3 regions of the Rhizobium sp. M1 genome follow, and region 3 is predicted to be linked to each of the others. Evidence: riboswitches for the same ligand, from Rfam matches in the RefSeq annotation. Region 3 holds a riboswitch; each other region holds the start of a gene.
What was found. Region 3 has a riboswitch for thiamine pyrophosphate ahead of CO655_RS00410 (ABC transporter permease). Riboswitches for the same ligand answer to the same signal wherever they lie in the genome.
Positions count from the first base shown of each region.

Region 1: linked by a shared signal. The riboswitch ahead of thiM (hydroxyethylthiazole kinase) and the one ahead of CO655_RS00410 (ABC transporter permease) in region 3 are both predicted to bind thiamine pyrophosphate.
Region 2: linked by a shared signal. The riboswitch ahead of thiC (phosphomethylpyrimidine synthase ThiC) and the one ahead of CO655_RS00410 (ABC transporter permease) in region 3 are both predicted to bind thiamine pyrophosphate.

Region 1 covers NZ_NWSW01000003.1:332,412-342,878, forward strand. The annotation lists gene CO655_RS05540 (hypothetical protein) at 1-180, opposite strand, end outside; gene CO655_RS05545 (ATP-binding cassette domain-containing protein) at 250-1,149, opposite strand; gene CO655_RS05550 (ABC transporter ATP-binding protein) at 1,146-1,949, opposite strand; gene CO655_RS05555 (ABC transporter permease) at 1,946-2,824, opposite strand; gene CO655_RS05560 (ABC transporter permease) at 2,826-3,803, opposite strand; gene CO655_RS05565 (ABC transporter substrate-binding protein) at 3,862-5,508, opposite strand; gene CO655_RS05570 (glycoside hydrolase family 3 N-terminal domain-containing protein) at 5,552-6,574, opposite strand; gene CO655_RS05575 (GNAT family N-acetyltransferase) at 6,599-7,078, opposite strand; gene thiD (bifunctional hydroxymethylpyrimidine kinase/phosphomethylpyrimidine kinase) at 7,302-8,135, opposite strand; gene thiE (thiamine phosphate synthase) at 8,132-8,767, opposite strand; gene thiM (hydroxyethylthiazole kinase) at 8,764-9,567, opposite strand; TPP riboswitch at 9,610-9,706, opposite strand; gene CO655_RS05595 (invasion associated locus B family protein) at 10,388-10,467, shown strand, end outside.
Region 2 covers NZ_NWSW01000023.1:107,961-118,427, forward strand. The annotation lists gene CO655_RS22595 (AAA family ATPase) at 1-1,311, opposite strand, end outside; gene CO655_RS22600 (DNA repair exonuclease) at 1,311-2,579, opposite strand; TPP riboswitch at 2,871-3,002, shown strand; gene thiC (phosphomethylpyrimidine synthase ThiC) at 3,098-4,930, shown strand; gene thiO (glycine oxidase ThiO) at 4,933-5,919, shown strand; gene thiS (sulfur carrier protein ThiS) at 5,916-6,113, shown strand; gene CO655_RS22620 (thiazole synthase) at 6,115-6,888, shown strand; gene CO655_RS22625 (thiamine phosphate synthase) at 6,885-7,499, shown strand; gene CO655_RS22630 (substrate-binding domain-containing protein) at 7,679-8,707, shown strand; gene CO655_RS22635 (sugar ABC transporter ATP-binding protein) at 8,769-10,295, shown strand; gene CO655_RS22640 (ABC transporter permease) at 10,318-10,467, shown strand, end outside.
Region 3 covers NZ_NWSW01000001.1:73,140-83,606, forward strand. The annotation lists gene fdhD (formate dehydrogenase accessory sulfurtransferase FdhD) at 1-16, opposite strand, end outside; gene fdhF (formate dehydrogenase subunit alpha) at 249-3,128, opposite strand; gene CO655_RS00380 (NADH-quinone oxidoreductase subunit NuoF) at 3,192-4,748, opposite strand; gene CO655_RS00385 (formate dehydrogenase subunit gamma) at 4,745-5,224, opposite strand; gene CO655_RS00390 (LysR family transcriptional regulator) at 5,356-6,249, opposite strand; gene CO655_RS00395 (metalloregulator ArsR/SmtB family transcription factor) at 6,329-6,670, opposite strand; gene CO655_RS00400 (SDR family oxidoreductase) at 6,773-7,543, opposite strand; gene soxR (redox-sensitive transcriptional activator SoxR) at 7,664-8,134, opposite strand; TPP riboswitch at 8,467-8,580, shown strand; gene CO655_RS00410 (ABC transporter permease) at 8,789-9,595, shown strand; partial or broken gene CO655_RS00415 (ABC transporter ATP-binding protein) at 9,592-10,403, shown strand.

The DNA.
Region 1 (10,467 bases), on a different contig from region 3:
ATGCGTTTTGATCCGCTCCCAGGAGAGGGTCGCCAGCGCCTCTTCCGAGCCGCTGAGGCGGCTGTTCATCAGCTCGTTGGCGCCGAGCATGATCGAGAACTCGCTGCCGCGCTGCTTCAGGCGCAACTCGCCGCCTTCGCCGGGAATGGTCGCGGAATCGAGTTGAATCCAGGGCAGCATGACAGTTTCGCCTCAAATGAAGAAAGGCTCCCCTAGCACAGGGAGACGAGCGAAACCAGCAAACCGGCGTCAGATCATTCGCATGAAATGACCCGGCTCCGCTTCGACGACATCGTCCTGCGGGGCGGCCGAACGGCGGCGGATATCCTCGACCTCGTCGGGCCTCAGCCGCGCCTTCGGATCTTCGAAACGGACGTCTGGATCGGGCACGGCCGAGAGCAGCAGCCTGGTATAGGGATGCAGCGGATTGTCGATCACTCGGGCGGTGCTGCCCCATTCGACGATCTGGCCGGCATACATCACGGCGATGTCCTCGGCGACATAACGGGCGGTGGCGATATCATGGGTGATGTAGAGCAGGCCGAGATTCATCTCCCGCTTCATCTCGTTCAAAAGGTTGAGCACGCCGAGGCGCACCGAGACGTCGAGCATCGAGGTCGGTTCGTCCGCGACGATCACCTCCGGCTTGACGGCAAGGGCGCGGGCGATGTTGACGCGCTGGCGCTGGCCGCCGGAGAGTTCATGCGGATATTTCGGCGCGACGAGATCGGGATCGAGCCTGACGCGCTCCAACAGTTCGCGGATGGTGGCGTCGATATCAGTCCCCTTGATATCAGGGCGATGCAGCTTCAGCGGGCGTCGAAGATGGTGAGCGATGGTGTGGGCGGGATTCAGCGAGGCGAACGGATCCTGGAAGATCATCTGCACCGAGCGGCGGTAGCGGGCGATTTCGGCGGAATTCGCCGTTTCGACCGGCCGGCCTTTGTAGAGGACGCGGCCAGATGTCGGCAGATATTCGCGCATCGCCATGCGGGCACAAGTGGTCTTGCCGCTGCCGGATTCGCCGACGAGCGCCAGCGCCCGGCCAGCGCGCAGCGAAAAGGAGATCGAGCGGGCAGCATGAACGGCGGACGCGCCGTGGCCGAAGGTCTTTGTCACCGTGTCGAGCGCAAGGATGGCCTCGCTCATAGCCGTACGCCTCCATGAAGCGAGGGGAAGGAGGCCCAGAGCTTCTTCGTATAGTCGTGCGCCGGCGTCCGGTAGATCGCCTCGGCGCTGTTCTGCTCCACCAGCCTACCGGACAGCATAATGCCGATGCGGTCGCAGAACTGCACCATCAGCCCGAGATCGTGGGTGATGAACAGCACGGAGAAGCCGAAGCGGCGGCGCAATTCGTTGATCCGCTGCAGGATTTCGCGCTGGACGACGACGTCGAGCGCGGTCGTCGGCTCGTCCATGACGACGAGTTTCGGATCGAGCGCCATGCAGATGGCGATGACGATGCGCTGGCGCATGCCGCCGGAAAACTGATGCGGATAATCGCGCATGCGATCCGGCGCGATGTCGACGAGCGTCAGCATCTCGGCGGTCCGCTCGCGGGCTTGCGTGCGGCTCATGCCTTTATGGGTGCGCAGCAGGTCGTAGAATTGCGCCTCGATGCGCAGCACCGGGTTCAGCGAATTCATGGCGCTCTGGAAAACCATGGCGACCTCGCCCCAGCGGAAGGCGGCAAGCGCCCGCTGGTCGAGATCGAGTACGTCGCGGCCGTCGAGCAGGATGCGGCTCTCCTTGCGGATCAGCGCCGGCGGCTTGTGCAGGCGGCTGATGGCGAAGGCGATGGTGCTCTTGCCGCAACCGGATTCGCCTGCAAGGCCGAAGACCTCGCCGGGCGCGACGTCGAAATTGACGTCGTCGACGGCGCGGAAATCCTTCTCTTCGCCGATATAATCGATGGTGAGGTTCCTCACCGAAAGCAGCGGTTGCGTCACAGGCGGCCCTCCCCGGAACGGACGAGCAGCGACCAGCGCTTCAGATGATTGCCGGTGCGCAGCCGCGGATTGGCGATCTCGTCGACGGCGAAATTCAGGAGCGACATGCCGATGCCGAGGAGGGCGAGCGCGAAGCAGGGGGTGAGAATATCCCACCAGGCGCCGACCGAAAGGGCCGAAGCCTTCTGCGCGTTGTAGAGCATGGTGCCCCAGGAGATCGCCCGGGGATCGCCGAGGCCGAGGAATTCCAGCGTCGCCTCGGTGATGATCGCGAAGATGACGCTGCCGATGAAATTGATGCCGACGATGGAGATCACATTGGGGAAGATCTCGAATGTCATGATCCGCCATTGCGGCTCGCCCATCATCTCGGCGGATTTGACGAAATCCTTCTGCTTGACCGAGAGCGTCTCGGCGCGGGTGACGCGGGCGCCCCAGGCCCAGGAGGTGGCACCGAGGATCAGGGCGATGACGACGGGGCTTGCCTGGCCGATGAAGGCGGCGAGCACCAGCAGCAGCGGCAGGTTGGGAACGACCAGCACCATATTGGTGAAGAAGCTGATGACCTCGTCGGTCTTGCCGCCGCGATAGCCGGAAATGATGCCGAGCGCGGTGCCGACAAGGGTGATCAGCAGGCCGGCGCCGAAGCCGACGGCCAGCGAGGTGCGGGCGCCGTAGATCAGCCGGGCAAAGACGTCCTGGCCGATGCGGGTCGTGCCGAGGATATGGTCGAGCGACGGCGGCTGGTGCGGCCGCCCGGTGCGGGCGGCGGGGTCGTATTGGGTCAGCAGCGGCGCTGCGATCGCGACGATGACGATGAAAGCGATGATGACGAGGCCGGTGAGCGCCTTGCGGTTTCGAAGCAGGGTCTTCATCTCACGCTCCCTTCAGCCGCGGGTCGAGCATGACATAGCTGACGTCGACGATGAAATTGGCGATCAGCATGGTGGCGGTCATGATCAGCAGCTGGCCCTGGATGACCGGATAATCGCGGGCGAGGATCGCCTGGTAGAGAATGTTGCCGAGGCCGGGATAGTTGTAGACGACCTCGGTCACCAGCGAGCCGCCGAGGATGGTGCCGATGGCGATGGCAAGGCTGGAAACGGTCGGCAGCAGGGCGTTGCGCGCCGCATACCAGAGCATCACATGCCGGTCGGACAGGCCCTTGGCGCGGGCCATGACGATATAATCCTCACCGAGCAGGTTGATCATGTTGTTGCGCATGGTGACGGTGAAGCCGCCGATCAGCACGGTGCAGAGGGTCACCATCGGCAGGATGCCGTGATAGGCGACGCTGCCGAGATACTGCAGGCTGAAGGCCGGATCGAGCGAGGGATCGGCGGCATAGCCGTTCGGGAACCAGCCGAGGGTGAAACCGAAGATGAAAAGCACGATCAGCGAGGTGACGACGGCCGGCACCGAGGTGGCGAAGATCGCACCGACGGAGACGACGACATCGAACCTGCTGCCGCGGCGCCAGGCGGCAAGGATGCCGAGCAAGGTGCCGAGCGCAAAGCTGACGATCGTCGCCGTCCCCATCAGGGCGACGGTCCAGACCAGGGCATGGCCGAGCACCGAGGTGACCGGCAGCGGGAAATACTTGATCGAGCGGCCGAGATCGCCCGTGAAGATGCTGCCGAGATAGGTGAGATATTGCTGCCAGAGCGGCCCATCGACGAAGCCGAAGGTGAGCTTCAGCGCCTGCAGGCTTTCCGGCGGCAATTCGGTGCCGGCGCTCGAAAACATGATCTGCACGGGATCGCCCGGCATCAGCCGCGGCAGGAAGAAATTGATCGTCGCTGCCGCGATGAAGGCTGCCATGTAGAAGACGAGGCGGCGAAGCAGGAAAGCCATGGGAACTCCGTCGTGGCGGGAGCGGCGTTGAACGCCACCGCTCCCGGGATCAATGCCTTTACTTGGCTGGCTCGAGCGCGAGCAGGTTCAAGAGGCGTGCCGGGTTCGTCCGCGAGATCGACGGATTGACGAAGGGATTTTCCTTGGTCGACCAGCCGGTGAAGCGCTTGGTGTTGTACTGATACCAGTTCGGATTGTTGAACACCGGAATCATCGGCATGTTTTCGGCGACGATGCGTTGCGCCTTGTTCATCGTTTCCTTCTGCTTGGCGAGATCCGCGGTATGGGTGAACTCGGTGACGAGTTTCTCGACCTCAGGATTGAACCAGCGCTGCGCGGTAAAGCGGGTCTTGCCCTTGTCCGAAGCGCTGAAGGCGCGCTTGTAGGGGTAGTAGGGCGAGGCCGAAGCCGGCAGGCTGTTGATCGCCGCATCGAAGCTGCCGTTGATGAGGTTGCCGGTCCAGACGGCTTCTTCGGGCGTTTCGATCTTGGCATCGATGCCGACCGCCTGCATGCCTTCGACGGCGATGTTGACAGTATCGACCCAGTCGGTCCAGGAGTTCGGGACAATGATCGAGAAGGAGATCTTGCTGCCGTCGGGATTGTCGCGGAAGCCGTCGCCGTCCTTGTCCTTGTAGCCGGCCTCGTCGAGCAGCGCCTTGGCGGCGTCGGCGTCATAGGTGGCGAACTTGCCGAAATCGGCCTTGACCGACGGATCCGCCCAGCTCTTGTAAAGCTCGCCCATCAGGCCGGGATCTTCGTTCAGCGTCGGGTAGCCATAGCCGGCGACGTCGATCATCGTCTTGCGGTCGAGCGCCATCGACACGGCACGGCGGAATTTCAGGTCGTTGAAGGCCTTCTTGTTGTTCTCGTTCGCGGTTTCCAGGTTGAACAGGAAGGCGACCATGCTGCTCGGCGAATACCAGTAGTGGAAATGCGCCGGGTCCTTGGAGACATAGACATTGTCGATATCGGGAATGAAGGAGACGCCCCAGTCGAGCGTGCCGTCGGCCGTTGCCGTCAGCATCTGATTGTTGTCGGCAAGCTGCGGGAAACGGATGCAATCGACCTTCAGATGCGCGTTGTCCCAATAGTGCGGGTTGCGGCACTGGTCGTAGGTCTGGCCGGTGAAACGCGGGACCTCGGTCAACGGGCCGCTGCCGACCGGGTTTTCGTTGGCGAAGGTGACTGGGTCGGCGACATCCTTCCAGACATGTTCGGGGACGATCGGCAGCTGCGAGATCTGCTCGGCGGCGAGCGAACTCGGATTGGCGAGCGTGAAGCGCACGGTCTGGGCATCGACGGCCTGGACGTCGGTAACGAAGGTCCAGATGCTGACGAAATCGAGCGCCGGGAATTTCTTCAGGTAGTCATAGGTGAACTTGACGTCGGCTGAGGTCAACGGCTTGCCGTCCGACCATTTCAGGTTCGGACGCAGCTTGAACTCGATGCTCTTCAGGTCGTCGGAAAGCTTGAAGCTTTCGGCCAGACGGTAGACCGGCTTGTTGCTGTCGAAGCGATTGAAAATAACAAGCGGCTCATAGATGAAATCGAGCGTCGACTGGCGCGCCGAGGTCTGGTTGAACGGGTTGAAGTTGCGAACCCAGGTCGTCGCCGGTTCGATATTGGCCGTCAGGATCGTCTGCGCCATGGCAGATCCCGAAAGCAGCGTCAGCCCGGCGGCGGCAAGAAGATATTTTTTCATGTTTTATTCCCCTTCTTTTATACGGTGAGAGTTGGCGCGCCAGTCAGGAGACCAGCGCGCTTGCAAATATGTCTTCGACCTCGGCATGGGCGGCCCGATAGTCGATCTTGAGATTGCCGAGACGGGCCTTGCCGGCGGCGATCCGCTGCAGTGCGGCGTCGGTCAACGGGCGCGCCGCCTTGGCGGCTGCTTCGCTTTCCCTGATATCGCCATGGCTGTGGAGCGCGATGTCGAAGCCGGCGTCGAGCACCTGTTTGACGCGTTCCGGCAGGGTACCGGAGAGCGATTCCATGAAGATGCAGTCGGAGATCAGCACGCCCCCGTAACCCAAGTCCTTGCGGATGACGTCGTGCATGATCGGTGAGACGGAGGCCGGCAATTCCCTGTCGTAGGCGGAGTAGACGACATGGGCGACCATGGCCCAGGGTGTGTCCTTCAATGCGACGAAGGGTTTGAAATCCGTCGTGGTCAGCGTTTCTCGGCTGGCGTCGACGACCGGCCGCTCCTTGTGGGAGTCGAGCGTCGCCCGGCCATGGCCGGGAATATGCTTCATCACAGGCATGTTGCCGGTCTCGAGCAGGCCGTCGACCACCTCGCGGCCGAGGGCGGCGATGACATCGGGATCCGGGCCGAAGGAGCGGGCGCCGATGACCGCGCTCGTCGTCTCGAAGACGAGGTCGAGAACGGGCGAGCAGCCGCTCGAAAGGCCGAGTTCCGTCATCATCGCGCCCATGGCCTGGGAGGAAAGGCGCAATGCTTTTCTGCCGAGATCGAAATCGCGGCGCGCGAGCTCGGCGAACTGGCCGGAGCTGCGGAAGAGCGGCCAGGGACCAGCATCGAGGTGCTGGACGCGGCCGCCCTCCTGGTCGGTGAAGACGGGGGCGTCGTCGCGGCCGACGGCTTCGCGAAAGCGTTCGATCAGCCGCTTCGTCTGCTCCGGCTCGCGCTGATTGCGCCGGCCGACGAAGAGGCCGAGCGGATTGGTCTCGCGAAGCAGCGCGAATTCCTCATCCGAAAGAACCGGATTGGGAAGGCCGACGAAAAGGGCGAGTGGGGTCGAGGACAAGTCTAGTGCTCCGGTATCAGATGGTCATTTCGGCATGCTTCTCAGCATGCCTTCGTAAATGCCCTTGTCGGGGGCCTGGATGGTGATGGCGCCTGCGGTCCTGGCGTAAAAATCGACCGGACCGGCATCGCCGATGAAGGCATAGGCATGGCCGAGCCTCTTCATCGTCTCAAGACAGGCGGAAAACAGCGCGAGCCCGATGCCCTTGCCGCGGGCTTGCGGGTCAACGCCGGTCGGGCCGAAGAAGCCGCGCGCCGTCGTGTCGTAGCAGGCAAAGCCTTGAAGCGTTCCGCCTTCGATCGCGATCAGGCAGGCGACCGGCTGGCGGGAGAAGGCGACCGAGACCTCGCTTGCCCAGTTCTCGCTGAAGTGTTCGCGAACCCAGTTGACGACGAGATGCAGCTCCGGGGGGAGGGCCGGGCGGATGGAGGCGCCGACATCATCGGCTTTCTGTTTCAGGTCGGCGAGCCGCGCGGAATATAGGCTCACAAGCAGGTCTGGCACCTGTCATTCCTCCTCTTATTCCGTTATTGCGGAACATATCCCCTTTTAATGTCATAGACTTGGCCATCTCACCCGTCTTGTCAACAGGCTATTTCAAATCGCGCCTCGCGGCCGTCGACCCGCGGCCGCGGTTTCAATGCAAGGTGGCGCAATGCAAAAACGGCCCGGGAGGCGGGGCCGTTTTCCATCGTGGTCGCGATGTCTCCGTCTCTGTGAAGGGACCCTATTCGGCGTCTTTCCAAAGCGCATGAAAATGCTGCACCGGCCCGTGGCCTGAGCCGACGGTAAGGTGTCCGGCCGCCGCGACCGCGCCGGCAAGGTAATCCTTGGCGATGGCGACCGCTTCTCGCGCCGAGGCGCCCTTGGCAAGCTCGGCCGCCAGCGCGCTCGACAGCGTGCAGCCGGTGCCGTGCGTGTTCTTGGTCGGCACCCGCTGGGCTTCGAACCAGTGCAGGCCATCGGCGGCGGCCAGCACGTCGGGGCTCTCGTCGCTGTCGAGATGGCCGCCCTTGACCAGCACCGCGGCCGGGCCGAGGGCGCGCAGCCGTTCGGCCTGCACCGCCATCTCAGCCCGGTTCGTCGCGACCGGCTGGTGCAGCAGCGCGGCGGCCTCCGGCAGGTTCGGGGTCAGCAGCGTGGCAAGCGGTAGTAGCCGGAGGGTCAGCACGTCGACCGCTTCGGGCGCGAGCAGGGCGGCCCCGCCTTTGGCGATCATGACCGGATCGAGGACGACTGGAATGCCGCGTCCGTTGGCCGTTGCTGCGGCCAGAGCTTTAGAAAGTGCGGCGGCGACGGCGTCGGCGATGGCGGCATTGGCGATCATGCCGATCTTGACGGCATCGACGCGCACATCGGCAAAGACGGCATCGACCTGGTCGGCGACGAATGGAGGCGGGACCAGATGCACGCCGGTGACGCCCTGGGTGTTCTGCGCCGTCAGTGCGGTCAGCACCGCCATGCCGTAGACGCCGCGGGCGGAAAAGGCCTTGAGATCGGCCTGGATGCCGGCGCCGCCAGAAGGATCGGAACCGGCGATGGAGAGGACGTTGCGGATCATGCGGGGACCTTTCGGATTTCTGCGGCTATGCGGCGCGTGGCGGCTTCCGGATCCGGCGTGCCGCAGATGGCGGAGACGACGGCAAGCCCTCTGGCGCCGGCAGCAAACACTTCGGCGACATGGTCAGCCTTGAGGCCGCCGATGGCAACGGATGGCACCGGCGAAGCCTTCACCAGCCTGGCAAGCCCGTCAAAGCCGATCGGCTGCTTGTGGTCGGCCTTGGTCGGCGTCGCAAACACCGGTCCGACGCCGGCATAATCGACGAGATCGGCATCGACGGCGGCGGCGAGCGCCTCGGTCTCGACCGAGAGACCGAGGATCATCTCGGGGCCGATCATGCTCCGCGCGGTGAGCGCGTTCATATCCTCCTGGCCGATATGCAGGCCGTCTGCGCCGATGGCGATGGCAGCCTCGACATCGTCATTGACGACGAGGAGCGCGCCGGTGCCAACGAGCGCCTGCTTCAAGGCATGGCCGGTCTCGATCATGCGTGCCGTGCCGGCCTGTTTGTCGCGCAGCTGCACCATCGTCGCGCCGCCGGCAACGGCAAGGCGGGCGGTCTCGACCATGCCGGTCCCGGCGCAGAGATCGGGGTCGAGGACGAGATAGAGCGAAAGGTCGAAAGTCTTCATGCAGCCGATATCCTTGCCCTGGCATCGAGCGTTTCACCGTCGAGCGCGGCCAGCGCATCGAGGAAACGCCAGGAAAAGGAACCGGGGCCGGCCGCTCCGAGTGCGGCATCCTCGCCGGCAACCGCGAAGGTTGCGAGTGCTGCGACCGTCGCGCCGAACGTATCCTCGGGCACTGCGGCGGCGAAGGCGCCGACCAGGCAGGTGAGCGAGCAGCCGAGCGCGGTGACCTGCGGCATCAGGACAGATCCGCCTTTGATGCGCACCGCCCGGGCGCCATCGGTCACGAAATCGACCGCGCCGGTGACGGCGACGATGGCCTGTTGCCGCTCCGCAAGCCGACGGGCCGAACCCTCCGCCTGCTCGACGGGATCGCGGCTGTCGACGCCCTGGCCGCGGCTCTCTCCGCCGGCAAGCGCGATGATCTCGGAAGCGTTGCCGCGGATGATCGTCGGCGTGAGCGCTAGGAGATCGGCGACCGCATTGCGGCGGAAAGCCGTAGCATAATGGGCGACCGGATCGAGCACCCAGGGCTTGCCTGATGACGCCGTCGCCTTCGCCGCCGCCAGCATGCCTTCGATCCACTGCGTCGACAGCGTGCCGATATTGACGGTCAGCGCGCTCGCGATCCCGGCGAATTCCCCGGCTTCCTCAGGCGCATGCACCATGGCCGGTGAGGCGCCTGACGCAAGCAGGACATTGGCGGCGATGTTCATGGCGACGTAATTGGTGATGCAGTGAACGAGCGGCGGCTTCTCCCGCATCGCCTTCAGCATGGCTCCCGAGGTGATCTTGCTCTGCATGGCGCCCCTTTCTGGCGGGGCGGGCGCGGGGCGGCGTCTACTTCGTTGCCCCGAGCGACTCCCTCCGCCGGCATTATCCGGTTCAGGTTCGAAGGGTTCTTCTCAGCCCGTCTGTCGACGAACGCCCCTGTCTCTCATCGCCCTCTTTTTCGCAGAGAAGGGCGCGGCTGTCATCCCGAAAATGACGTTCGCGGCTGAGGGCGACTGAGCCATGATTAGGGGCGGATGATCAGCGGATCTTGCCAGCCGGGGAGCCCAATGATTCGGGTGGCGACAGCAGCATTGCGCGAAGGCGTCTCGGAACGCCCGACCTTTGCCTCCCCTTTTGGTCAGGAATAACAGCGGCAACCATGGGTGCAATTCAGATGAAATACACCTTTATATTTGATGGTGACGCAATACCCGCGTGATCTGTCGCAGTTTCAGTGTTTATTCGGGGAAGGGTGTGACGGGTGGCCAACAAATCTTCTTGGAAGATGAGGCACTCTTCTGATTGCAGGTTTTCTTAATTTCAAATTGTATTATTTTATTCGCCCTTCGCGTTTGCCTATCCGTATTTTCAATGCAGGCGCGCATTTGGACAGCTCCGCGTAAGTTGAATGGTGTCTCATTGTTTTCGTTATTTCAGTACTGTCGAGTCTCGGATTTGCCGGTAAATTTCTGTCAAGAGTCCGGCGAATGCAGGACTTGGCTAATGGAAACGCGCCGTAAATATCTAACCGAAACTTTACCGTTCTGACACGTTCAGGTTGACGGTGAGCGCGATTGTAGCGATATGGCACTGCACGCAAATAAAATCCTCCTGAAGTTGTATTTTTTGATGGGCAAGTTTTCGATAAACCACATGAAGGGAGGTCTCCGGACCGTCGCCTCCCTCCTGATATTCCTCGGTTGTTCCAG
Region 2 (10,467 bases), on a different contig from region 3:
CCGGCTCAGGGCGGCTTCGATGCGACCGAGACGCGCGGGATCGACGACCGCGGCTCCGTTTTGCGAGCCGCCTTCCTTGTTCAGCCTTTCGAGATTGTCGCGCGCCCGCACCAGTTCGCGGCCCGCGGCAGCCAGGTTGGCCTCGACGCCGGAACGTCGCTCGATGAGATCGCGGACGATGCCGATCAGCGAGGCGGGCAGCAGCAGCGCCTCGGGCGTCGCATGGCCAGGCTGTTCGAGATCGGCCAGCAGCCGCACCAGCACGCCTTCCTGTTCGGCCAGCGCCAGCCGGCGCTTCGGCAGATCGCTCTCAGCCGCGAGATAGCGGGCGCGGCCCTGATCCAGCATGTCCATATGCGCAGCGACCGCCAGCGCCTTGTCGTCGATCGCGATCGCCTCGATCTCGTCGGCAAGCTGGCGCAGCGTGCGGTCGGCGGTTTCGACAAGCGCCTGCAGCCGCGTCTCGTCGTGGAAAAGCTGCGGCAGCAGGGTGAACCATTCGGAGGGCGGCCGCGGCAGATCGCCCATGCCGGCTGCATCGGTGTCCAGCCGCCGAAGTTCCAGCGCCGCGGGCAGGGCGCCGAGAAGACGCGTCAGCTCCTGGTGCCGAGCCTTGGCCCCGGCCAGTTCCCGCGTCGTCGCGGCATAGGCGGCGTCGGCCTGCTCGTGGGTCGATTTCAGGCCCGAATAGGTGGAGGCAAGCGTGTCGATGGCATTGCGCTCGGCCTTCAGCGCTTCGAGCGCGCGTTTGAGTTCCGCAAGCTTCGTGCTCGACGACCGCTTCTTGTAGATCCCATTGGCTTCGTCGGCTGCCGTTACCAGCGAACGGCTGAGGCCGGCGAGGCCCGAGCTTGCCGAGAACAGCAACTCGCCGAGCTCGCCCTTGCTTTGTATGATGGCGTTGCCGCCTTCCTTGAGCGACTGGTCGTCGAGCGAGAACATGGTGCGATAGGCGTCGCGGCCGACGCCGCCGAGCGCGCCGGCCAAAAGCGCCTCGTTCACAGCCTGTCCCCGATCATCGACGAGGCTGCCGGTCCGCAATTTGAGCCGGGCCAACTCGTGGTCCGCGCCTCCGAATTCCAGCCGCGCACCGACCTTCATCGTGTTGTAGGGATGCAGGAAATTGTAGGTGCTGCGCTCGCCTATGCCGTAGAGCAGGTCGAGATAGGCGGCGAAGGTGGTCGACTTGCCCGCTTCGTTGAGGCCATAGACGATGTGCAGATCGGGCGAACCCGGTCGGACCGCGCCGAAATCGATCGAGTGGTCGGTGAACTTGCCATAACGGATGAGGTCGAGACGGCGCAGGCGCATCAGCTGTCTCCCCGCTCCGCAGCCTTCATCCGGGCGGCGATGTCCTCGGCGCCGTCGGCGAGAAGGCTGTCGATGAAGCGTTCGAAACCCGCCTCGTCATGCCCGGCAAATGCCCGGCTCTCGGGCGGCAGGTCGGCGAGCAGGTCGCGGACCATCTCCCTGACATCGTCGCGAAACCCGCTGCGGGCGATGACCTCGTCCCGCATCAGCGCGCCGAGCTCGATGACGGGATCGGCAACGGCTTCGTCGGCGAGGGGCACCGGCGCTTCGAAGGCGAGCTCCAGCTTCTCGATCCAGGTCCGGCCGACCCGGTCACCGCGCTGCTCGGCTTCCGTCTGCATCAGGTCGACATCGCGGCGAAGCTGCCAGGAGAGCGGCGTGCGACCGGAAAGCCTGAGGCGCGCGACGAGATGCGGCGAGGCCGTATGATCGCGCTGCGCCTGTAGTGCCGCTTCGATCGCCATGGCCGCGTCTCGCCAATCGTCGACACCCGTGAGGTCGACATCGACGCGCTCGAACTGCGCGATGCTGGTGCGCCGCTCCTCGACCGTCACCGTCCGGTCGTCCGCCACGGTCACCAGCGACACCGTCTTGACGCCCGACTCGTTGATGTCGCGGCCTTGCGGCATGCCGGGCATGATGACCGTCGCCGTGCCGGGATAGTGGCTGCGCTGATGAAGATGGCCGAGCGCCCAGTAGTCGAATCCCGAGGCGTGAAGGTCGAGCACGTTGCAGGGCGCATAAACGTCATGGCCGGCCGATCCGGCAAGGCTCGTATGCATGATGCCGATATTGACCGCACCTGCGACCGGCGGCTTGAACTTCGGCAGAAGCGGGTCCGGCGCCTGCGGCTTGGCGAAGCTCAGACCGTGGATCGCGATCGACAGACTGCCCTTCGTCGCCTCCACGGTCTCGGCGTGGCCGCCGAAGACCTTCACCGTATCGGGCATCACCAGCTCCCTGGCGATCTTCGACATCGCATCGTGATTGCCGCGGATCTTGAAGACGCAAATCCCCGCCCGGTTCAGCCGTTCCAGCTGGCTTGCCAGGAAGCGCGCCGTCTTCATCGACGTCTGCTCGCCGTCATAGAGATCGCCGGCGATGACCAGCGCATCGACCTGCTCCTCGAGGCAAAGGTCGACGATCGCGATCAGCGCCTGCCGGCTGGCGTCACTCACGAGATCGGCCAGCTCGGCGTTGCGAAGCGCCAGCGACCGCAGCGGAGAGTCGAGGTGGAGATCGGCAGTGTGAACGAAACGATAAGCCATGAATGCAGAAATCGTGTTGCGACAGAATGATGAGCCGGTGCCGTCGGACAGATGAACGCGCGGTCGCTGTCACGTGGCCGTGAGGATGAGAATATGGAGCACGCGTCCAAGGGGCGCGAGCGAAATGGCCCGGCAAACCGGCCCATCCACAATCAATGTTGCTCGACCGGGGCCGGTCCGGCCGCCGGCACACTCTACGATACCAGCCGATCGGCGACCAGCATCGACAGCCACTGCCTTGAAACGCAAAAGGGCTTCTTGACACAAAGGCCGCTGCGGTCTTTGATGGCGACCATTCACCAGGGGTGTCCCGGCAAGGGGCTGAGATTCTGCTAGACGATTCGGCTTTGCCGATTGTGGCGCAGTGACCCGTTGAACCTGATCCAGTTCATACTGGCGTAGGGACGGTGCGGACGCTGCGGCTGTTGGGCGGATTTTCGCTTTGTCGCGCAAGGCGTCTTTCCATCATTCCAACACTGGAACTGGGTCTCCAAACGTCAAACCTTGGAGCCTCATCCATGAATATTGTTGCACCCCAGCTTACTCCCGTCGTCACCACCGGCTCGCTTCCGGCCTCGACCAAGATCGTCAAACCCGGAACGCTCTATCCGGATCTGCGCGTACCGATGCGCGAAATCAGCCTTCACCCGACCTCCGGCGAGCCGCCGGTTACGGTCTATGATTCCTCCGGCCCCTATACCGATCCGGCCCATATGGTTTCCATTGACGCCGGGCTGCCGCGTTTGCGCGAAGCCTGGGTCAGGGCGCGTGGCGACGTCGAAGCCTATGAAGGCCGGGTGGTGAAGCCTGAAGACAATGGTTTTGCCACGGGCGAGCGGCTGACGCCGGAATTTCCCATTCGCAACACGCCGCTAAAGGCAAAGGCCGGACGCGCCGTCACCCAGCTCGCCTATGCGCGGGCCGGCATTATCACCCCGGAAATGGAGTTTATCGCGATCCGCGAAAACCTCGGCCGGCAGGCCGCGAAGGAGGCGCTCGCGCGCGACGGCGAGAGCTTCGGCGCGCATGTTCCGGATTTCGTGACGCCCGAATTCGTGCGGCGGGAAGTCGCCGAGGGCAGGGCGATCATCCCCGCCAATATCAACCACCCCGAAACCGAACCGATGATCATCGGCCGCAATTTCCTGGTGAAGATCAACGCCAATATCGGCAATTCGGCGGTCACCTCGTCGATGGCGGAAGAGGTGGAGAAGATGGTCTGGGCGATCCGCTGGGGCGCCGACACTGTCATGGACCTTTCCACCGGCCGCAACATTCACAACATCCGCGAATGGATCATTCGCAATTCGCCGGTTCCGATCGGCACGGTGCCGCTTTACCAGGCGCTCGAGAAGGTGAACGGCATTGCCGAAGATCTGACCTGGGAAGTCTATCGGGATACGCTGATCGAACAGGCCGAGCAGGGCGTCGATTATTTCACCATCCATGCCGGCGTGCGGCTGGCCTATATCCCGCTCACCGTCAATCGCGTCACCGGCATCGTCTCACGCGGCGGCTCGATCATGGCCAAGTGGTGTCTGCATCACCACAAGGAGAGTTTCCTCTACGAGCATTTCGAGGAAATCTGCGACATCTGCCGCGCCTATGACGTCTCCTTCTCGCTCGGCGACGGTTTGCGTCCGGGATCGATCGCGGATGCCAATGACGCAGCGCAATTTGCCGAGCTGGAAACGCTGGGCGAACTGACCAAGGTTGCCTGGGCGAAGGACTGCCAGGTGATGATCGAGGGCCCCGGCCATGTGCCGATGCACAAGATCAAAGAGAATATGGACAAGCAGCTCAAGGTCTGCGGCGAAGCGCCCTTCTATACACTCGGACCGCTGACGACCGACATCGCGCCGGGCTATGATCACATCACCTCCGGTATCGGCGCCGCGATGATCGGCTGGTTCGGCACGGCCATGCTCTGCTACGTCACACCGAAGGAGCATCTGGGGCTGCCCGACCGCAGCGACGTCAAAACCGGCGTCATCACCTACAAGATCGCCGCCCATGCCGCCGATCTCGCCAAGGGACATCCGGCCGCCCGCATCCGCGACGACGCGCTGTCGCGCGCGCGCTTCGAATTCCGCTGGGAGGATCAGTTCAACCTCTCCCTCGACCCGGATACGGCCCGCTCCTTCCACGACGAGACCCTGCCGAAGGAGGCGCACAAGGTGGCGCACTTCTGTTCGATGTGCGGCCCGAAATTCTGCTCCATGCGAATTTCCCACGACATTCGCGCCGAAGCTCAGAAAGAGGGATTGGAAGCGATGGCGGCCAAGTACCGCGATGGCGGCGATCTCTACATGCCGGTCGCAGAGGTCGCGAAAACTCCCGCCGGAGAATGACCATGCGCGTTCTCGTCAAAGGGGCCGGCGTTGCCGGCCTCACCGTGGCCTGGCAGCTCTATCGCCACGGCTTCCGCGTCACCCTTGCGGAGCAGGCCGACAAGGCCGGCGCCGGCGCATCCGGCTTTGCCGGCGGCATGCTGGCGCCGTGGTGCGAACGGGAAAGTGCGGAGGAGCCGGTGCTGACGCTCGGTCGCCTTGCCGCCGATTGGTGGGAGGCGGCATTGCCCGGCCATGTCAATCGCCGGGGAACGCTTGTCGTGGCGGGCGGGCGCGATTCCGGCGAGCTCGACCGCTTTTCCCGCCGGACAAGCGGATGGGAATGGCTGGACGAGGCGGCGATCGCCGCTCTGGAGCCTGATCTCGCCGGCCGCTTCCGCAGGGCGCTGTTCTTCCGGCAGGAAGCGCATCTCGATCCACGGCAGGCGCTCGCCGCCCTGGCCGCAGGGTTGGAGGACGCCCGCATGCGTCTCATGCTCGGCGTCACGGGCGAAGCTGATCTTGCCCATTATGACCGGGTAATCGACTGCACCGGTGCCGCCCAGATCGGCCGGCTGCCTGGATTGCGCGGTGTTCGAGGCGAGATGCTCTGCATCGAAACAGGCGAGGTCAGTCTCTCCCGCCCCGTCCGCCTGCTGCATCCGCGCCACCCGATCTATATCGTGCCGCGCAAAAAAAACCGCTTCATGGTCGGGGCGACGATGATCGAAAGCGACGATGCCGGCCCGATTACCGCGCGTTCGCTGATGGAATTGCTGAACGCCGCCTACGCCTTGCATCCTGCCTTCGGCGAGGCACGGGTCACGGAAACCGGCGCAGGCGTGCGGCCCGCTTATCCCGACAATCTGCCGCGCGTGACGCAGGAGGGACGCACCCTCCATGTCAACGGCCTCTACCGCCACGGCTTTCTGCTGGCGCCGGCCTTGGCCGGCGAAGTGGCGCGGCGTCTTCTCACAGAACAAGGACCTCAGGAAAGGAGGGCGTCATGACCTTCATCATCAATGGCGAGGAACAGGAGGTCGCGGCCGCGACGCTCGCAGATCTGCTTCTCGCTCTGGACTACGAAGGCGGGTGGCTGGCGACCGCGGTGAACGGCGAACTGGTGCACCGCGAGGATCGCGCCGATTTCGTGCTCGGCGAGCGCGACCGCATTGAAATTCTCTCACCGATGCAGGGAGGCTGACATGCTGAAACTCTACGACGTCGAGGTCCATTCCCGGCTGCTGCTCGGCACCGCCCGCTACCCGTCGCCCGCCGTCCTGGCAGAAGCCGTGAGACGCTCGAAGGCCGAAATTGTCACCGTCTCGCTGCGGCGCGAGGCCGCCGGCGGCAAGGCGGGCGGCGCCTTCTTCGAGCTGATCCGCGAGCTCGGCGTGCGGGTGCTGCCGAATACGGCCGGGTGCCACAGCGTGCAGGAGGCTGTGCTGACGGCGAAGATGGCGCGCGACGTTTTCCGCACCGACTGGATCAAGCTCGAAGTGATCGGCCATCACGATACGCTGCAGCCCGATGTTTTCGGCCTTGTCGAGGCGGCCCGCATCCTGACCGGCGAGGGCTTTCAGGTCTTCCCCTATACGACCGACGACCTTGTCGTCGCCGAAAGGTTATTGGAGGCCGGCTGCCGCGTCCTGATGCCTTGGTGCGCGCCGATCGGCTCCGCCATGGGGCCGGTGAACCCGATGGCACTGCGGTCATTCCGAGCGCATTTTCCGGATGTGCCGCTCATCGTCGATGCCGGCATCGGCCGCCCGTCGCATGCCGCCGCCGTCATGGAGTACGGTTACGACGCCGTTCTTCTCAACACCGCCGTTGCCGGCGCAAGCGACCCTGCCGCCATGGCCGAGGCCTTCGCACTTGCCATCGATGCCGGCCGCCTCGCGCATGGCGCCGTACCGCTGGAGCCGCGCGACATGGCCGTTCCCTCAACTCCCGTCATCGGAAAGGCCATCTTCTCATGACGCTCGACCCCTTCTATCTCATCGTCGACAGCGCCGAATGGATCGAGCGTCTCGTGCCGCTCGGCGTCAAACTCGTCCAGCTGCGCATCAAGGACCGGCCGGAGCCGGTGCTTCGCGAGGAGATCCGGCGTGCGAAAGCCGCCTGCGTGGCAGCGGGCTGCCAATTGATCATCAACGATTACTGGAGGCTGGCGATCGACGAGGGATGCGATTTCATTCATCTCGGGCAGGAAGACCTGATGGCGGCCGATCTGGCTGCCATTCGCCGCGCCGGCCTGAAGCTCGGCCTTTCCACGCACGATCCATCAGAACTAGAAACCGCGCTGGCCGCCGCGCCGGACTATGTTGCCCTTGGGCCGGTCTGGCCGACGATCCTCAAAGAAATGAAATGGGCGCCGCAAGGCGTCGAACGCCTTGCGGCCTGGCGGCGGCGCGTCGGACCAATGCCGCTCGTGGCCATTGGCGGGATCACCGCCGAACGCGCGCCGCTGGTATTGGAAAACGGCGCCGATAGCGCTGCCGTGGTCACCGATATCACCCGCAATCCGGATCCCGAGGCCCGCACACGACAGTGGCTGGCCGCGACCGCGCCTTGGCGATCTGTCGGTTGAGACGCCGCATGGCTGAAGTGAAATATATTTCAAGTCGTGAATTATATTGACAGTCCTCGAGCTTTACGCTTAGCTGCCCATACCGGACGTCGAGGAGGAAGTCCGGACTTCAACACGATCAGCGGCGCTTTTCGGCGCCCTCGGGCTTTTGGGAGAGGCTTCGGCCTCAAGGAGGACTCTTGCGCACTTTACTCACCACGACCGCAATGGCGGTTTTTGCTGCAACGTTTATCGCCGGCTCCGCCGCCGCTGCGACGGAGAACCCGTTCCGCTGCAAGCCAGGCGAAAAATACGTCATGAACGTCATGGTTTCGGGCGTCGAATATTGGTTCCCGGTTTACGAGATGTTCAAGCAGGCGGGGCAACAGCTCGGCTGCGAAACGGAATATACCGGCACGCCGGAATATGACGTCAACAAGCAGATCGCCACTTTCGACCAGGCGCTGGCGCAAAATCCGGCCGGCATTCTCGTCCATCCGATGAATTCCGACCCGTTCATCGAGCCGATCAACCGCGCCATCGGCCAGGGCACGGCGGTCGTCACCTTCGCGGCAGACTCGCCGCTCTCCAAGCGCGTCTCCTTCATCACCTCGGACAATACCCGCGAAGGCACCTATGCCGCCGATGCGATCGCCGAGAAGATGGGCGGCAAGGGCGAATATGCCGTTCTCGAAAACCCCGGCCAGGACAACCACGACAAGCGCATCGCCGCCTTCATCGCCCGCATGGAAGAGAAGTGGCCGGATATGAAGCTCGTCGGCCGCGCCGCATCCAACCAGGATCCGACCAAGGCTTACCAGGGGCTTTCCAGCCTCATCCAGGCCAATCCGAACCTCGGGGCGGTTTTCATGCCGGAAGCGAATTCGGCGATCGGCGCCGCGCAGGCCAACAAGGAAACCGGCGGCAAGGTCCTCGTCATGTGCGCCGACGTCAACGCCAACATCCTCGACATGATCAAGGCCGGCGAAGTCTTCGGCTCGATCAACCCGAACCAGGGCATGCAGGGTTATATGGGCTTCATGCTGCTGTGGCTCGCCAAGCACCCGGAACTGATCGATCCGATGAACGACGCCAAGCGCTCGGGCTTCAACCCGATGAGCATCCCGGTCGTCGACAACGGTCTCTCGATCGTGACCGCGGCAAATGCCGACGACTTCTATTGGGACAAGTATCTCAAGCATCGCGGCACCAAGGGCATCGAGGAATAAGACCCCGACAGGCCATCCGCACTTTTCGGTGCGGATGGCCGAGACGGAGAGGAGGAAGATGATGGCGGAGCCCGTGCTCACCATTCATGGTGTCACCAAGCATTTCGGGGCGGTGAAGGCGTTGACGGATGTCGACTTCACGCTCGAGCGCGGTGAAGTCCATGCGCTTTGCGGCGAGAACGGCGCCGGCAAGTCGACGCTGATGAACATCATCGCCGGCGTGCTGCAGCCGACCGAAGGCGAAATCCGCGTCGACGGCAAGGCTGTGCGCATTTCCTCTCCGGCCGCCGCCCAGTCTCTCGGCATCGGCCTGGTGCATCAGGAAATCGCGCTCTGCCCGGATGCGACGGTCGCTGAAAACATGTTCATGGCGGCGACCAACCGTCGCCGGGCGCCGCTCATGAACTACCGCGGGCTGGAGCGCGATGCGCAGGCGGTGATGAACCGGCTTGCCGCGATCGATGTCCGCCGCAAGGTTGCCGACCTGCCGATATCAAGTCAGCAGCTCGTCGAGATCGCCAAGGCGTTGACGCTCGACTGCCGCGTGCTGATCCTCGACGAACCGACGGCTGCCCTGACCGAGACCGAGGCGCAACAGCTCTTCTCGATCATCCGCGACCTCAAGGCGAACGGCATTTCGATCATCTATATCAGCCACCGCATGGCGGAAATCTTCAGCCTCTGTGACCGGGTCACCGTGTTCCGTGACGGCCGCTACGTCTGCACCGACCGCATTGCCGACGTGACGCCGGACGACGTGGTGCGCCGCATGGTCGGCCGCGAAATCACGCAGCTCTATCCCGACAAGCTCGGTGCCGGCGAAACGTCAGGCGAGATCATTCTCGAGGTCGACGGCATCAGTGACGGGGTGCGTTTTCACGACGTCAGCTTCGGCCTGCGCAAGGGCGAGATCCTCGGCATCGGCGGCCTTATCGGCTCCGGCCGCACGGAAATCGCCGAAGGCATCTGCGGATTGCGGCCGCGCACGGCGGGAACCGTCCGCCTGCAGGGCGACGTGAGACCGATCCGCGCCTATTCCGATGCCGTGAAAGCCGGCATCGTCTACCTGTCCGAGGACCGCAAGGGGTCAGGCGTCTTTCTCGAAATGTCCATCGCGCAGAACATATCAGTGCTGGATCTGAAGGCGCTCACCAATTCGGTCGGCCTGCTGAATGGCCGCGCGGAGGCCGCGCTAGCAGATGATTTTGCCCGAAGGCTTGCCGTGCGCATGAGCGGCATCGAGGCGCCCGTGAAATCGCTTTCCGGCGGCAACCAGCAGAAAGTGGCGATCGCCAAGCAGCTCGCGGTGAAGCCGAAGGTCATTCTGATGGACGAGCCCACGCGCGGCATCGATGTCGGCGCGAAAGCGGAGATCCACCGCCTGCTGCGCGAGCTCGCAAGCTCGGGCATCGGCATCATCGTCATCTCGTCGGAAATGCCGGAGCTGCTCGGCCTTTCCGACCGTCTGCTGGTCGTCCGCGAGGGACGCATCGCCGGCGAACTCGGTGCCGACGAGATGTCGGAAGAGGCCGTGATCCGCCTTGCTTCCGGCATGGGCAGCGCAAGGGCGGCAGACCATGCCGCGTGAAGAGAACATGGGAGAGAGGGAAATGGCAATCGACACGATGGCGGCAGGCTTGCCCAGGACGTCGTCCTTCAAGCGCATCGGCACGATGCGCGAGGCCGGGCTGATCGCGATCATCCTGGCGCTCGGCATCATCATGAGTTTCGCCTCGCCGCACTTCCTGACGCTCGGCAAT
Region 3 (10,467 bases):
TGGTGGGGAAAGTCACGATGCGCGCTCCCCCTTCTCCCCAGCGGGGGTCCGAAGGACGGGGCGAGACCCGCGGCTCGACCCCGGGCGATACGCATCGGGGCAGATGAGGGGGTGAGCGACGATAGGAGCGAACGAACGAGCCGCAGCGAGTTCGCATTTGCCGAGCCGCCCCCTCATCCGCCCTTCGGGCACCTTCTCCCCGAGGGGAGAAGGGGAAGCCTCGCCGACGCCAGCCCACTCCCCCATCGTCACTCCGCAGCCTCGAGCTTGCCGGCGATGCGGCGCGATTGCCGTGCCTGCTCGTCATATTCCATCTGCCAGTCGCTCGGCCCGTTGGAAGGCGAGACCTGCACCGCCGTCACCTTGTATTCCGGGCAGTTCGTCGCCCAGTCGGAAAAGTCGGTGGTGATGACGTTCGCCTGCGTATTGGGATGATGGAAGGTCGTATAGACGACGCCGGGCGCCACACGATCGGTGATCAGCGCCCGGAGCGTCGTGTCGCCAGAGCGGCTCATGAGCTTCACCCAGTCGCCGTCGCGGACGCCGCGCTGTTCGGCATCGTGCGGATGAATTTCCAGCCGGTCCTCCGCATGCCAGACGACATTCTCGGTGCGGCGCGTCTGCGCCCCGACATTGTACTGGCTGAGGATGCGGCCGGTGGTGAGCAGCAGCGGGAAGCGCGGACCGGTGCGTTCGTCGGTCGCCACATATTCGGTGCGGATGAACTTGCCCTTGCCACGCACGAAGCCGTTGACATGCATGATCGGCGAGCCGAGCGGGTTCTTCTCGTTGCAGGGCCACTGCACCGAGCCCAGCTTGTCGAGATAGTCGTAGGAGACCAACGCGAAACTCGGCGTCGTCGCGGCAATCTCGTCCATGATCTCCGACGGATGGCTGTAGTTCCAGTCGAGCCCCATCGTCTGGGCGAGCTTCTGCGTCACTTCCCAGTCGCCATAACCGTTGCGCGGCGACATCACCTTGCGCACGCGATTGATGCGGCGCTCGGCATTGGTGAAGGTGCCGTCCTTCTCGAGGAAGGTCGAGCCCGGCAGGAACACATGGGCGTAATTGGCGGTCTCGTTGAGGAACAGGTCCTGAACGACGACGCATTCCATCGCCGCCAGCCCGGCCGCGACATGTTTGGTGTCGGGATCGGACTGGAGAATGTCCTCACCCTGGACATAGAGGCCCTTGAAGGAACCATCGACCGCCGCATCCAGCATGTTGGGAATGCGCAGGCCCGGCTCGTTGTCGAGCTTCACACCCCAGAGCTTTTCGAAGATGTCACGTGTCGAATCGTCGGAAATATGCCGGTAGCCCGGCAGCTCGTGCGGGAAGGAGCCCATGTCGCAGGAGCCTTGCACGTTGTTCTGGCCGCGCAGCGGATTCACGCCGACGCCGGGACGGCCGATATTGCCGGTCGCCATCGCCAGATTGGCGATCGCGATGACCGTGGTCGAACCCTGGCTGTGTTCGGTGACGCCGAGACCGTAATAGATCGCGCCGTTGCCGCCCTTGGCATAGAGCCTTGCCGCACCGCGCAGATCCGCCGCCGGAACGCCGGTGAAGATCTCGGTCTCTTCGGGGCTGTGCGCCGGTTCGGCGACGAAGGCCGCCCAGTCCTCGAATTCCGACCAGTCGCAGCGCTCGCGGATGAAGGTCTCGTCATAGAGGCCTTCGGTGACGATCACATGTGCCAGCGCCGTCATGACGGCCACATTGGTGCCGGGCTTCAGCGGCAGGTGGTAGGAAGCCTCGATATGCGGCGACCGTACGATATCGGTGCGGCGCGGATCGATGACGATGAGCTTGGCCCCCTGGCGCAGCCGCTTCTTCAGCCGCGAAGCGAACACCGGATGGCCGTCGGTCGGGTTGGCGCCGATGATGACGACGACATCGGACTGTTCGACGCTGTCGAAATTCTGCGTGCCGGCCGAGGTGCCGAATGTCTGGCCGAGGCCGTAGCCGGTCGGCGAATGGCAGACGCGGGCGCAGGTATCGACATTGTTGTTGCCGAAACCGGCACGGACCAGCTTCTGCACCAGATAGGTTTCCTCATTGGTGCAGCGCGACGAGGTAATGCCGCCGATCGCCTCGCGGCCATACTGGTACTGGATGCGGCGGAACTCCGACGCCACATGCGCGAAGGCCTCGTCCCAGCTCACCTCGCGCCAGGGATCGCTGACCTTTTCGCGAATCATCGGGTTGAGGATGCGATCCTTATGGTTGGAATAGCCGTAAGCGAAGCGACCCTTGACGCAGGAATGGCCGCGATTGGCCTGGCCGTCCTTCCAGGGCACCATGCGCACCAGCTCCTCGCCGCGCATTTCCGCCTTGAAGGAACAGCCGACGCCACAATAGGCGCAGGTGGTGATGGCCGAATGCTCGGGCTGGCCGATCGCAATCACCGACTTCTCGGTCAGCGTCGCCGTCGGGCAGGCCTGGACGCAGGCGCCGCAGGAGACACATTCGGAATCGATGAAGGCTTCATGCACACCCGATGACACCTTGGAGCCGAAACCGCGCCCCTCGATCGTCAGCGCGAAGGTGCCTTGCACCTCCTCGCAGGCGCGCACGCAGCGCGAACAGACGATGCACTTGGAGGGGTCAAAGGTGAAATAGGGATTGGACTCGTCCTTCGGCGTCCATTTCAGATTGATCTCGCCATTGTTGCGTGCCCTGACATGGTTGTCGCCGTCATAGCCGTAGCGCACGTCGCGCAGGCCGACGGCGCCCGCCATGTCCTGCAATTCGCAATCGCCGTTGGCAGCACAGGTCAGACAGTCGAGCGGGTGGTCGGAAATATAGAGTTCCATCACGCCGCGGCGGACGTCCTTCAGCCGATCCGTCTGCGTGCGCACCACCATATTGGCCGCCACCGGCGTCGTGCAGGAGGCCGGCAGGCCGGCCCGGCCCTCGATCTCGACGAGACAGAGCCGGCAGGAACCGAAGGCATCGATCATGTCGGTGGCGCAGAGCTTCGGCACCTCGATGCCGGCCTCCATCGAAGCGCGCATGATCGAGGTGCCCTCCGGCACGCTGATCTGCTGCCCGTCGATGGTCAGCGTCACCATGGTTTCCGATTTCGAAGCGGGAGTGCCGTAGTCGATTTCATGGATGAGAGACATGGTCGGCCTCCTGTATGGACGTGGAAATGAGCAATTGGGAGGAAGTTAACAGGTGGAAAGTCATCACTCAGCCGCCTCCGCAATCGGCGCCGGCGAAAAATCCTCCGGGAAATGCGTCATCGCGCTCATGACGGGATAGGGCGTGAATCCGCCGAGGGCGCAGAGCGAGCCGAATTTCATCGTATTGCAGAGATCGGCCAGCAGCGCCCGGTTCTTCTCCGGCTCGATGCCATGGGCGATCTTGTCGGCCGTCTCGACGCCGCGCGTCGAGCCGATGCGGCAAGGCGTGCACTTGCCGCAGCTTTCGACGGCGCAGAACTCCATGGCGAAACGCGCCTGCTTCAGCATATCGGCGGTGTCGTCGAAGACGACGATGCCGGCATGGCCGATCAGCCCGTCCCGGGCGGCGAAGAATTCGTAATCGAACGGCGTGTCGAACAGGGCCCGCGGGAAATAGGCCCCAAGCGGCCCGCCGACCTGCACGGCCTTGACCGGCCGTCCCGTCGCCGTACCGCCGCCGATCCTGTCGACGATATCGCCGAGCGAAAGACCGAAGGCTGTTTCGTAAAGACCGCCATATCTGATATTGCCGGCGATCTGCAGCGGGATGGTGCCGCGCGAGCGGCCCATGCCGAAATCGCGATAGAAGGCGGCGCCCTTCTCCATGATCACGGGCACGGAAGCGAGCGAGATCACGTTGTTGATGACGGTCGGACAGTCGAACAGTCCCTTATGCGCCGGCAGCGGCGGCTTGGCGCGCACGACGCCGCGCTTGCCTTCGAGGCTGTTCAAAAGGGCCGTCTCCTCGCCGCAGACATAGGCGCCGGCGCCGGTGCGCACTTCGATATCGAAGGCGCGGCCCGAGCCGAGCACCGACGGGCCGAGGATCCCGGCCTGTCGCGCGATGGCGACGGCCTCGCTCATCGCAGCGATCGCATGCGGATATTCCGACCGCGTGTAGACGAAGCCCTTCGTGGCGCCGGTCGCAAGTCCTGATATCGCCATGCCTTCGATCAGCACGAAGGGATCGCCCTCCATGATCATCCGGTCGGCAAAGGTGCCGCTGTCGCCCTCATCGGCATTGCAGACGATATATTTGCGGTCGCCGGCCGCATCGAGAACGGTCTTCCATTTGATGCCCGTGGGGAAACCTGCGCCGCCGCGTCCACGCAGGCCGGAATCGGTGACTTCCTTGACGATTTCGGCGGGCGCCATCGAAACGGCGCGGCGGAGGCCGGCAAGGCCGCCATGCGCCTCGTAATCCGAAAGCGAGAGCGGATCGATGACGCCGCAGCGGGCGAAGGTCAGGCGGGTCTGTTGCTTCAGGAACGGGAGGTCTTCAACCTCCCCGAGACAGAGCGGGTGATCGCCGCCATTGGCAATGCCGGCGTCGAAAAGACCGGACACATCCTTTGCCTTCACCGGTCCGTAGCCGATGCGCTTGCCGGCAAGCTCGACCTCGACCAGCGGCTCCAGCCAGAACATTCCGCGCGAGCCGTTGCGCACGATCTCGGCATCGAGGCCGCGGGCGACGATCTCCTGGGCAATCGCCTTTGCCACCTTTTCGGCCCCGAGCGCCAGCGCAGCGGCATCGCGCGGAACATATATCTTGACTGTCATCGGCGCGCCTCCGCAACGAGTTCCGTCGCCATCTGATCGTCGACCCGGCCATACACCTCGCCATCGAGCATCGCCGACGGGCCGCAGGCGCAGAGCCCGAGGCAGTAGACCGCCTCCAGCGTCACGCTGCCGTCGAGCGTCGTCTGGTGAAAATCGATGCCGAGCAGCGCCTTGATGCGCTCAGCCAGCGCGTCGCCGCCCATCGACTGACAGGCCTCGGCGCGACAGAGCTTCAGCACATGCCGCCCGGCGGGGTGGTCGCGATAATCGTGATAAAAGCTCATCACGCCATGCACCTCGGCGCGCGAAAGGTTCAGTTCCTCCGCGATCACGGGCAGGGCTTGCTGCGGCACATAACCGAATTCCTGCTGAACTTGATGCAGAATGGGAAGCAGCGGCCCTTCAAGGAAGCGAAGGTCGGCGACAATGGAACGCGTGCGTGCTGCGATATCGCCTTCGGCGATATGAATGGTCATAAGGCAGCCCTCCCAGCCGCTGGCTCGTTGCGGAATGGCGCCCTCCCCAGCGAGGCCATCCCACACGCAGCATCTCAAGGAAGCTGGCGACGATCAATAAAGCTATCTTGTGGATTGATAGGTTTTTCCTATCAGAGCTCTTCATCCTGCACGAGCACTCGCGCTTCATGCAGCAAGGCCGACACGAGCGGCGTGAAGGGCTCGCGATACGGCGCGACGAGGCCGACCAGATGGTGGGCCTCCGGTTCAACGATCGGGATCATGCGGATTTCTATTGGGAATCCAAATGATTTCGCGACGTTGCGCGGCATGATGCTTGCCCAGCGTCCGGTTCTGACATGCGAGAACAGCACGATCATCGAGTTGGATTCGAGGGTTGGATGCACCGTCGCGCCGGCTTCCGTCAGGTGCCGATTGATGATGCGTCGGTTCTGCATGTCGGCGGTCAATAGACAAAGCCGAAGATCGCCGACCTCCTTCCAGGTCACAGTGTCGCGATCAGACAGCGGGCTGCCCGCAGCCGTGATCAGATGATAGCGCTCGGCATAGAGGGGAACACTGGTGACGCGGCCGAGCGGCTCATTTTCAAGGTAGGTGATGCCGGCGTCGATCTCGAGATTTTCGAGCATGCTCAGCACCTGCAGCGAATTGCGCGAGACGATCGAGAAGGTCACGCCCGGATGTCGTTCCTGAAAGGGCGTGGTGATGCGCGACAGCATGGCGAGCGCCGTCGGAATGGCGGCGAGGCGAATGTGGCCGGAAAGACCGCGCCGCGCCGCGCGCATTTCCTCGCGCATGGTGCGGGCATCGCCGACGATGCGCCGCGCCCATTCGAGCACGCGCTGCCCCTCCGGCGTCAGCCCCTGAAACCGCGACCCGCGCTGCACCAGCATGACGCCGAGCTGATCCTCCAGCTGGCGGATGGCGGCCGAGAGCGTCGGCTGCGAAATCCCGCATTCCTCCGCAGCGCGGCCGAAATGCTTTTCATTGGCAAGGGCGATGAAGAATTCCAGCTTGTCGATCATCCGGTCTCCCGACCCGGCATGATATCATCCGGATCCAGCCCATCTTCTGCGCGGCAGCCGCCGCGCGACCCGACATGCTTTAACCGCTTTCGGCAGCCGGAAAAAGATCGAACAGCGATTCGAGGAAGGCAAGCACGCTGAGATTGCCGATGCTGTAATAGACCAGCCTGCCCTGACGGCGCGTATTGACCAGCCCTTCGAGCCTCAGACGCGCGAGTTGCTGCGAGACCATTGCCTGTTGTATGCCGAGAATATTCTCGATTTCACCCACTGTCCGCTCCTCATTCGCGAGGATGCAGAGGATGAGAAGTCGGCTCTGATGCGCCAGCGCCTTCAGCAGATCGCTCGCTTCATGGGCTTTTGCAGCGAGTTTGTGCAATTCCTGGCCGGTCATCCCCGGCTCCGGTATAGGCAACGGCATTCGGCATCTCGGAAGGGAAGCAAAAGGTAGATCAGCACAATAGCATATTCGCACAAGCGAATTCGTCAAATGTGATGAAATGCCAAAAAAGGTCCAAGTAAATCAGCAGATAAGCTGACCGCCGTTGATCTCGAGGACTTGGCCCGTAATGTATCCGGAGAGCGAAGAAGACGCCAGGAACAGATAGGCGGGAGCGCAATCCTCGGCCGTGCCGAGCCGTTGCAGGGGAATGGATTTTCGCGTCTGCTCCAGCTTTTCGCGGGAGGAATAGCGCTCATGGAAATCCGTCTCGATCGTTCCCGGCGAGACGCAATTGACCCGGATGCCATCCGGCGCCAGCTCACGGGCAAGCGCCTTGGAATAGGTGGAAACGAAGGCTTTCGAGGCCGAATAGACCGAAGAACCGGGACTGCCGCCAGTCAGCGCTGAAATCGAAACCGTGTTGACGATGGCGGCGCCTTCGGCCGCCTTCAATGCCGGCAACAGCGCCCGGGTCAGCGCCACCACCGACGTCTGGTTCAGCCGTACGATCGCTTCATAATCCGCGTCGGTCAGCGTCGCGGCCGGAAAACGGCCGAGCATGGTGCCGGCATTGTTGACGAGCACATGCACCTTGTCGAAGAAGGCGAGAGCGTCCTCTGCAAATTGCGCAGCGCCGCCGACCGCGGTGAAATCGGCGTTGAGCAACAGCGCCCGTCTTTCCGATCCAGCCGTCAGCAGGAAATCCGGCAGATCCCGTCCCGGTTTGCGCCCGGTATGGACGATCACCTTCGCGCCGCAGTCCAGGAACTGCCGGGCCACCTCGAGGCCGATGCCCCGCCCGGCGCCGGTGACGACGACATTGCGATTTTCGAATAGTCTCGGATGGAACACGAAGCCGTCCTCCTCGCGGACGATGCCGCCGGTTGCGTCATTCGCCCTTAACATATGCGCGCGCCGGCCGAAAGAAAGGCACGCATCGATCTTTCCGCGCAGGAGAGAGCTCCGGGAGGCTCAGCTTTCGTTCCCGCTCTCCAGAAGCCGCGCACCCGGCCCTTCCTCGCCAAGCCGATCGCAGGGATTGCGCAAGGGGCAGCTGTCGATCGACAGACAGCCGCAGCCGATGCAGCCGGTCAGACGGTCTCGCAGCAGGCTGAGCCGTCTGATTCGCTCGTCGAGTTCATTCTTCCAGCGCGCCGACAGCGTCTGCCAGTCAGCAACCGTCGGCGTGCGCCCCTGCGGCAGGGAGGCAAACGCCGTCTGGATTTCCGAAAGCGGAATGCCGACACGTTGCGCCACCTTGATGATGCCGAGCCGGCGAAGCACGTCACGTCCGTAACGCCGCTGATTGCCGCGCGTGCGGATGCTGGAGATCAGCCCCTTGGCCTCATAGAAATGCAATGCCGAGACGGCAAGACCGCTGCGTTCCGCCACTTCGCCGACCGTCAAAAGCCTGCCGAGCGGCGTAACGGTGATCGTATCCATCGCCTCTTGACCTCAATATTAGTTGAGGTTTTATAACGCCTGCTCCCCCGGGCGTAAAGCCCAGGTGCAGGAAGGAGCGACAGTCAGATCACCCGGTCGATAGCGGACTGAAATCATGGCGCCGGCATTTGCCACCCTCGCCACGGCCGCGTCCTGCCGATATAGCCGCCTGAGACGAGCTCGGGTTCCGTTCCCGGCAGGTACGGAACCTCGGAAAACACCCGGGCAGGACTCCGCCCGGGTGTTTTTTCGCGTCCGCGGTTCCGTTCCGACCCGGCGGACGGATGTGTGATTTTGCGGTTGCGGTAAGAAAACCCCGATGATAGTTTTCGCTGAAATAACAGGGGAGCTCCGTGTCGCCGGGGCTGAGATGAGAAGCGCAAGCCTCCGGACCCTTCAAAGCTGATCTGGGTAATGCCAGCGGAGCGAGGTTCAGATGTTTTCCGGCGCACAAGTGTCACCCTTTCCGATATCCGGCAGGCTCGCCGGCACCATTCCCGATGTCTTCGACAGGTTTGCGCATCTGCGGCGCCGCGCGACTTTTCAAGCGCGCCAAGGGCGCCGCGGCACTTTGAATCGCTGCATGATTTTGTCCTTGGATCGATTCCGACCTGAAGAATCATGCAGCCGGACGAAAGCCTGAAATCGACGCTGATGACATCGCCACCACCATCGGATTCGCGCCTTGCCGCGCTCGGTGCCGCCCTCTACCGGGCGACCCCCGCCCTGCTCGCCGGTTTTGCTTTTCTGGCCGCATGGGAACTTTATGTCGATCTCTCCGGCATCAAACCGTCCATCCTGCCGGCGCCTTCGCGCATCCTGACCCAGGGCTGGCTGAACCGCGAAGCGTTGATATCAAACACTTGGCCGACGCTCGGCGCCACACTCGGCGGCTTCGCCCTGTCGCTCGCCTTCGCTTTCGTCTCGTCGATCCTGATGGATTTCATGCCCTTCATGCGCCGGGCATTGCTGCCGATCTTCATTGCCAGCCAGACCCTGCCGCTGGTGGCGATCGCGCCCCTCGTCGTCCTCTGGTTCGGTTTCGGCCTGTTGCCGAAGATATTGCTGGTTGCGCTCGTCACCTTCTTCCCGCTGCTCGTCGCTTTGCTGCAGGGTTATGAGGCAACCGACCGCGACATCGCTGAACTCTTGAACTCGATGAAGGCAAGCCGCTGGCGCATTTTCCGCCTGGCCCGGCTTCCCTCCTCGCTGCCCTATTTCTTCGCCGGCCTCAGGATCTCGATCACCTATGCCGTCGTCGGCGCGATCTTTGCCGAATATGCGGGAGCCGCACGCGGCCTCGGCATCTATATCCTCAACGCCAAGAACAATTTCCGGCCGGATCTCGTCCTCGCCGCCGTCGTCGTCAGCGCCGTACTGACACTCTGCCTCTTCGGAGTGACGCTGATGATCGAGCGCCTCGTCATGCCCTGGCAACCGTCCGGGGAGCGCCGCCGATGACCGATGAACTGGTCGAACTGCGCAAGATTTCGAAATCCTTCGACGGCATGCAGGTGCTCGGCGACATTTCGCTCGCTGTCGCAAGCGGCGAGTTCGTCTCGATCGTCGGCCCCTCCGGCTCCGGAAAGTCGACGGTACTCGGACTGCTGACCCAGGCGCTTCGACCCGATTCAGGCGCCTTGCTCTTCAAGGGCGCCCCGCTGGAACAGGCACCGCATTCCTTTGCCTTCATGCCGCAACGCGACGCGCTGATGCCCTGGCGCCGGATCATCGACAATGCCGCACTCGGCCTGGAGGTGGGCGGCATGAGCCGTCGCGCCGCCCGCGCCACCGTGGCGCCGCTGTTCGAGCATTTCGGCCTTGCCGGCTTCGAACACCATTATCCCGCCGAGCTCTCCGGCGGCATGCGCCAGCGCGCCGCGCTGTTGCGCACCGTCGTCCAGAGCCAGGACATGCTGCTGCTCGACGAGCCTTTCGGCGCGCTGGACGCGCTGACGCGCACGCAGATCCAGGAATGGCTGCAGGGCATGTGGACGCAACATCGCTGGACGGCCTTGTTGATCACCCACGACGTTCGCGAGGCGGTGTTCCTCTCCGACCGGATCTACGTGCTATCGGCGCGCCCGGCGCGTATCATCCGCCAATTCCGCGTTCCCCTGCCCCGCCCGAGAAGCATCGCCGATCTCGGCTCGCCGGCGGCCCAGGCGATCGAGACCGAAATCCTGCAAACCCTGCTTCATCCGCTAGAACAGGATGATTTTAGGCCGGTCGGCCTAAATCAGAATCCTGCTCCAATTTAAAGAGTTAGAGCATGATGTCGTCCGAAAACCGCTCACACTTTTCGGCATCATGCTCTAGAGACCTGAGGAGGT